DNA from 3 places in the Streptomyces sp. NPDC029164 genome. Region 2 is predicted to be linked to each of the others. Evidence: riboswitches for the same ligand, from Rfam matches in the RefSeq annotation. Region 2 holds a riboswitch; each other region holds the start of a gene.
What was found. Region 2 has a riboswitch for cobalamin ahead of metE (5-methyltetrahydropteroyltriglutamate--homocysteine S-methyltransferase). Riboswitches for the same ligand answer to the same signal wherever they lie in the genome.

Region 1 (2,229 bases), on a different contig from region 2:
TAGGAGTCCGCCGCCGAGCTTCGCGCCGCTCATCGACGTCCCTTCCCTTTCCTGCCGGATGCGCCGGATACGCCGGATACACCGGATACGGCGGAGGCCAGCGTCCGGGCGGCCACACAGGCCCCGAGCGCCAGCCAGGTCACCTGTCGCGACAGCCGTACCGCCCGCTCGATGTCCGCGACCTCCACCGGCCGGCCGGCCCCGCCGTTCAGCACCGCCCGGTGCTCGACGCGGCCGCCGTACGCGAGGGTGCCGCCCAGCCGTACGCCGAGCGCTCCCGCGAAGGAGGCCTCGACGGGCCCGGCGTTCGGGCTCGGGTGCGCGGCGGCGTCCGCGCGCCAGGCGCGTACGGCTCCCCGCCGGTCGGGACCGGCCAGTACGGCGGCGGCGGCCGTCAGCCGGGCCCCCGGCCAGCCGGCCAGGTCGTCGAGCCGGGCGGAGGCCCAGCCGTAGCGCAGGTAGCGGGGGGACTTGTGGCCGACCATCGCGTCCAGGGTGTTCACGGCGCGGAAGGCCAGCAGGCCGGGGACGCCGCCGACGGCGCCCCACACCAGGGCCCCGACCACCGCGTCGGAGGTGTTCTCCGCGACCGACTCCACGACGGCGCGGGCCATCTGCTGCCCGTCCAGGGACTGCGGATCGCGCCCGCACAGGTGCGGGAGCCGCTCCCGGGCCACCTCGGTGTCCCCGGCGGTGAGCGCCCCGCCGATGGCGCGGGCCTCCCGGCCCAGCGAGGTGCCGCCCACGACAGCCCAGGTGGCGGCGGCGGTCAGGGCGATACGGACGGCAGCGGGCCGGGTGCGCACGGCGCGGGCGCCCAGCGCACCCACGGCGGCCGCGCCTCCGGCGCACACCAGCGTGTGCAGGAGGCCACGGGCGCGGTCGTCGCGCCACAGGGCGCGTTCGGCGGCGGCGGCGGCCCGTCCGAAGGCGGCCACGGGGTGCCCTCGGCGGGGATCACCGAGGATCCGGTCGCCGATCAGGCCCGCCGTGGCGCCGTACGCGAAGACGCGATCGGCACGCATGGTGGCAGGTATGTCCTCACTCAGGGTCCGCGCCCTGGTTCGACGTGTCCGGCGGCGAGAGTTCCTGGCTCCCGGGGCGCACGCGCGGCGTGCGCTCCCCGGTGACAGTGGCGGGACCGCGCCGGATTCGCACCGGACTTCCTCTCCATGCCGCCGTATTGGCTCGGGCAGTCCACCACGCACCGAGAAGGCCCGTCAACTCGCCGTTGACCTGCGGCGCGGCAGGGGCACGGGATGCGAAAAGCTCCCTCCGGGACAAATCCGGAGGGAGCCTTCACACCTGGTCGGCCGCGGGGCGGCGGATCAGGCGACGATCAGGTAGATCCCGTAGCCCACGGCTGCGGCGATGACCGCGAAGCAGGCGTACGCGCCGCTGCGGGCGAGGGTGGCGGTGCCGCCCTGCTCAGTGGCGGTCTCGTGCTTGGACAGGCCCACCAGGCCCAGGGTGAAGAGGGCCACGAGGGCGACGGTGGCGAAGAGGCTGACCCCGAAGACGGAGCCGAGCGCTTCCCAGTCGATCTTCATACTGCCACTTTCTGAATGTCCGGGTCTCTGGGTGTCTCTGTCTCGGTCAGACCGCGGCGGCCGGAGCCGCCGGGGTCTGCGTCGCGGCCGGGATGGTGGCCTTGAGGTCTTCGTCCGTGACCGCGGCGGTGGTGCCGGCGGCGGCGACGGTCGGCGGGACGGTGACCGCGGCGATCGCCGTGGTGACGACGCCCGGCTCCCCGGCGCCGGCCGGCTCCGCCTCGTTGACGTTGGTGTGGTCGACGACCTGGCGGCGCGAGATGAACCAGATGGCCAGGCAGGACCCGATCAGGAAGAGCGTGACCGCGGCGATGCCGACGTCACCGGCGCGCATGACCAGCTCGGCACCGGCCGAGACCAGCGCGGCGGCCGGCAGGGTCAGGCCCCAGGCGACGAACATGCGGGTCGCGGTGGACCAGCGGACCACACCGCCCTTGCGGCCCAGGCCCGCACCCATGACCGCACCGGAGCACGAGTGGGTGGTGGAGAGCGAGAAGCCCAGGTTCGAGGAGGCGAGGATGACGGACGCGGCCGAGGTCTGGGCGGCGAAGCCCTGCTGCGGCTGGAGGTCGGTCAGGCCGCTGCCCATGGTGCGGATGATGCGCCAGCCGCCCAGGTAGGTACCCATGGCGATGGCCAGACCGGCGGAGACGATGACCCAGACCGGGGGGTTCGCGTC
Region 2 (2,229 bases):
AGGCCAGGTCGGCGCGGTTCGCGGCGAGTTCGGGGGTGATCGCGTCGGTGCCCTGGGCGAGGCCGCGGGCGAGCGTGGTGATCTCGTTCGTCTTCTGGCGGGCGAAGGCGAGCCAGCGCCGCACCTGCGGGTCGATGTCGCGCTCGGCGCCGGCGTCCAGCGGCACGTGCAGGAGGGAGCAGGACGCGGAGACGTCGACCTGGTCGGCGAGCCCGAGGAGGGTCCCGAGCGTGGTCAGCGACTTCTGGTAGTCGTTGATCCAGATGTTGCGTCCGTTGACCACACCCGCGACGAGGCGCTTGCCCGGGAGCCCGCCGACTGCCGCGAGGTCGGCGAGGTTGGCGGCGGCGGCATCGGTGAAGTCGAGGGCGAGGCCCTCCACCGGGGCCTTCGCCAGCACCGGAAGCGCTTCGCCGAGCCGGTCGAAGTACGAGGCGACGAGCAGCTTCGGGCGGTCCGTGCGGGCGCCGAGCTCCCGGTAGGTGCGGGCTGCGGCGTTCAGCTCGGCCGGAGTGCGGTCCTGGACCAGGGCCGGCTCGTCCAGCTGGACCCACTCGGCACCCGCCGCGCGGAGCTCGGCGAGCACCTGGGCGTAGACGGGCAGCAGCCGGTCCAGCAGGGTGATCGGCTCGAAGCCGGCGGCCACGCCCGGGGCGGACTTGGCCAGGAGCAGGTAGGTGACCGGGCCGACGAGCACGGGCCGGGCCGTGTGCCCCGAGGAGAGGGCCTCGGCGAGTTCGGCGATCTGCTGGGTGGAGTCGGCGGTGAAGACGGTGTCGGGGCCGAGCTCGGGGACCAGGTAGTGGTAGTTCGTGTCGAACCACTTGGTCATCTCCAGCGGGGCCACGTCCTGCGTACCGCGCGCCATCGCGAAGTAGCCGTCCAGGGCGTCGGCTTCGACGGCGGCCCGGTGGCGGGTGGGGATCGCGCCGACCATGACCGTGGTGTCCAGGACGTGGTCGTAGTACGAGAAGTCTCCGGTCGGGACTTCGGTGATGCCGGCTTCGGCCAGCTGGGCCCAGTGGGCCCGGCGCAGCTCGCGGGCGGTCTCCCGGAGGGCGTCCGCGGTGACGCGGCCCTTCCAGTAGCCCTCGATCGCCTTCTTCAGTTCGCGGTTCTGGCCCTGACGGGGGTAGCCGTGGACGGTGGCCTGTACTGCCGCGGCTGCGGACTCGGTGGTCACGGAACTCTCCTTCGCGAGCGTGTCTCCATGGACCCAGTGGGGGCCGAGGGCGCGAAGGGTGCCGGAACGGGCGGCCCGCGTGGTCCCGTACGTCCGGGTACGCGACGGGGAGGATCCGCCTGAAAGCACGCCGACCCGCCCACGAGGTCACCGGGAAACCGGGCGCGATCGTTCGCGCTCGGGCAACGGGCAGGTCTTCGGACTCGTGGGCACGCCGGCCACTCGGGCAGACACCTACTGGCCGTCGCTTCCCAGGACCGGTTCCGGTCCCAGTGCGTATGACGGCGGTCGTTCCCACTTACCGCTGCGGGGCAGTCCCGGATTCCCACCGGGTTCCCTCTTACGACGCATCCCGCCTGGCGGACGGGGCGAACCAGCTGCGGGGTCCACCCTAGGGTGCCGGACTGAAGAATGGGCAGAGCGTTCCAGATATCGGACGGCGAAACGAGATCAGCCGCTCGTGCACACCAGGTAGGGGACGTACGGCCTTCACCGAGCAGCTCGGGCACAACGCGCTGATCCGCCCGCTCGGTGCGTACACCTGCCCGCCGCAGCGGCCGCTGCCCCGGGCGGTCTGACACCGGGGGCACGTGGGTCGGGCCGCCGCGGAGCCGCGGGGTCAGCGAGGGGCGTTTTCGGCGCCCAGGGGACGGGCGGCTCCGGCTCGGATGGCGTCGATGACCGCATCGTGCAGGTCGCGGCTCGCGCCCTCACTGGGGCACGGGATGGGGCTTCCCGCAAGCGCGAGCCACTCGGACGCCCCGGCGTACTGCACCGTGATGTACGCGAGGCCGTCGGCCTCGGTCCAGGTGGTGTGGATGTCGAGCTCACCGGTGAGGACGAGCCCCGGCCCGGCGGTCTCGCCGCTCTCGCCGGCCTCGTCGGTCTCGACCCCGCTGCGTCCGGTGAAGATCCCGCGTGTGGTCCATGATGCCCAGCTCATCCCGCCTCCCTGCCGCTCGCGTCGTCCTGCCAGTGTGACCCGATCGGCCGCCGCGCGCCGCTCGCAGCGGCAGGGGCGGGCCGTCAGCCGCGTACGCGCAGGT
Region 3 (2,229 bases), on a different contig from region 2:
CAGGTTGTGCGTACGGCGCTGGTCCTCACCGGTGTTGTCGCGGAGCTCCAGGAACTCCTCGATGTCCGCGTGCCAGGTCTCCAGGTAGACGGCGGCGGCACCCTTGCGGCGGCCGCCCTGGTTCACGGCGGCGACGGAGGCGTCGAGGGTCTTCAGGAACGGCACGATGCCGTTGGAGTGGCCGTTGGTGCCGCGGATCAGGGAACCGCGGGCGCGGATGCGGGAGTACGACAAACCGATGCCGCCCGCGTGCTTCGACAGGCGCGCCACCTGGTGGTAGCGGTCGTAGATCGAGTCGAGCTCGTCCAGCGGGGAGTCCAGCAGGTAGCAGGAGGACATCTGCGGGTGCCGGGTGCCGGAGTTGAAGAGGGTGGGGGAGGAGGGCAGGTAGTCGAGGCGGCTCATCAGCCGGTACAGCGAGGCCACTTCCTCGACGGCCTGGACGCTCTCGTCCGCGGCGAGGCCACAGGCCACGCGCAGCATGAAGTACTGCGGGGTCTCGATGACCTGACGGGTGATCGGGTGGCGCAGCAGGTAGCGGCTGTGCAGGGTGCGCAGGCCGAAGAAGCCGAAGCGGTCGTCGGCGCCCTCGGCGAGGGTGAGCTCGACGAGGGAGTCCAGGCGGCTCGCGTGGGTGCGCACGAACTCGGCCGTGCGGTCGGCGATGAGGCCCTCGCGGTGGCCGACCTCGACGGAGGCCGAGAAGGAGGTGGAGCCCTGGCTCGCGGCCTCGTCGCGCACGGCCAGCGTCAGCAGCCGGGCGGCGAGCTTCGAGTACGCGGGGTCCTCGGAGATCAGACCTGCGGCGGCCTCCGTGGCCAGCCCGCGCAGTTCGGCGTCGTCGGCGGCGGAGCTGCGGCCGCGGAGCGCGGCGGCGGCGACGCGGCCGGGGTCGGTGTCGGGGAGGTCCGCCGTCAGTTCGGTGAGGGTACGCAGCAGCGTGGCCCCCGGGCCCTCGGTGTTGTCGCCAGAAACGGACTCGGCGCGCGGTGCGGAAGGCGCGATGGTCACGGCGGGAGCTCTCCCTCGCTCGGCCCGGTCATCGGCGGAGCGGGGCGCGAGCGGGCGCATGCGGGCGTGGCAGGAACGCGTACGCACCGCATGGCGTCCACCGGCCCAACCGCGAGGCCCGGACGTGTCGGCACCCGGTTCGGTCGAGCCGGGCGCGCTGTCGGCAGGTCCTCGGACTTGGTGTCCGGTAGGCGGACACTTCATACCGTTGCGGGACAGTTCCGGATTCGCACCGGATTCCCCTGCGGCGACAGCAGCCATGAGCATACATGTGGGGGGGCGCTGTTGTGCGACCCCCCACATGTTGTGTCGGTGCGGCTACAGCTCCAGCCGGAACGTGAGCAATTTCAGCCCGGGAACGGGTGCCCAGTCCCGCTCCGGCGTGCGGATGAAGCCGAGCCGCTCGTAGATCCGCTGGGCCCCGGTCATGCCGCGCTGGGTCGACAGCACCAGGTGCGTGACCCCCGCCAGCTCCCGCGCCCTGGCCATGCAGGCCCGCACCAGGGCCTCGCCGACGCCGCGTCCGCGCGCCTCGCGGGAGACGGCCAGCATCCGGAACTCTGCCTCGCCGGGCCCGGCGATGTCGGCCAGCGGGCTCCCGGGCGGTGCGAAGGTCACGCCGCCGAGCACGGCGCCCTCGTAGACGGCCACGAGCACCTCCCCGTCGGCGGCCCGGCCGGCGACGTCGCGCAGCACGCCCGCGTAGAACGCCTCGCCGGAGCCCAGCAGCCCGTCGCCCACGTAGGCCTGCGCGGTGATCTCACCCAACTGCTCGTACTCGGCGGGCAGCGCCGCCCTGATCACGATGTCCATGCGGTCGAGTGTGCAGGACGGGTGTCGGCGCCCGGCGTTATCGTCGGATGCAGCACCGTCGAGGAAGGTGAGCAAGGCATGACCGTGATGACCGACCGGCCCCAGATGCTGACCGAAGAGTTCGAGACCGTGGCGCGGATAGCCGCCAGAGAGGTCGAGGGGCTGCGGTTTGAATTCATCAACGGGAAGCTGGGGGTCAAGGCAGTGCCGGATGGGGACCACGGGACGATCATCGTGTGGTTGTCGCGTATCTGCATGCAGTCGCGGCCGGACCTGTGGTTCTACGGCGAGCAAGGGATCAAGATCCAGCGGTGCCGCAATGGCCGTGCTCGTGCCGACGCCGTCCTGGTGTCGACCGCCGCTCTCGCAGGGCATGGGGAATGGGCCGAGCCCGACCCCGTACTG

Region 1: linked by a shared signal. The riboswitch ahead of ACZ4VT_RS24005 (cobalamin biosynthesis protein) and the one ahead of metE (5-methyltetrahydropteroyltriglutamate--homocysteine S-methyltransferase) in region 2 are both predicted to bind cobalamin.
Region 3: linked by a shared signal. The riboswitch ahead of ACZ4VT_RS05885 (ribonucleoside-diphosphate reductase subunit alpha) and the one ahead of metE (5-methyltetrahydropteroyltriglutamate--homocysteine S-methyltransferase) in region 2 are both predicted to bind cobalamin.

The regions. Positions count from the first base shown of each region.
Region 1 covers NZ_JBVHWW010000025.1:109,194-111,422, forward strand. The annotation lists partial or broken gene ACZ4VT_RS24000 (cobyric acid synthase) at 1-33, opposite strand, end outside; gene ACZ4VT_RS24005 (cobalamin biosynthesis protein) at 30-1,025, opposite strand; cobalamin riboswitch at 1,063-1,216, opposite strand; gene ACZ4VT_RS24010 (hypothetical protein) at 1,329-1,550, opposite strand; gene ACZ4VT_RS24015 (inorganic phosphate transporter) at 1,597-2,229, opposite strand, start outside.
Region 2 covers NZ_JBVHWW010000040.1:68,792-71,020, forward strand. The annotation lists gene metE (5-methyltetrahydropteroyltriglutamate--homocysteine S-methyltransferase) at 1-1,183, opposite strand, end outside; cobalamin riboswitch at 1,355-1,576, opposite strand; gene ACZ4VT_RS31535 (hypothetical protein) at 1,803-2,126, opposite strand; gene ACZ4VT_RS31540 (L-threonylcarbamoyladenylate synthase) at 2,210-2,229, opposite strand, start outside.
Region 3 covers NZ_JBVHWW010000004.1:115,526-117,754, forward strand. The annotation lists gene ACZ4VT_RS05885 (ribonucleoside-diphosphate reductase subunit alpha) at 1-1,011, opposite strand, end outside; cobalamin riboswitch at 1,157-1,288, opposite strand; gene ACZ4VT_RS05890 (GNAT family N-acetyltransferase) at 1,330-1,824, opposite strand; gene ACZ4VT_RS05895 (Uma2 family endonuclease) at 1,903-2,229, shown strand, end outside.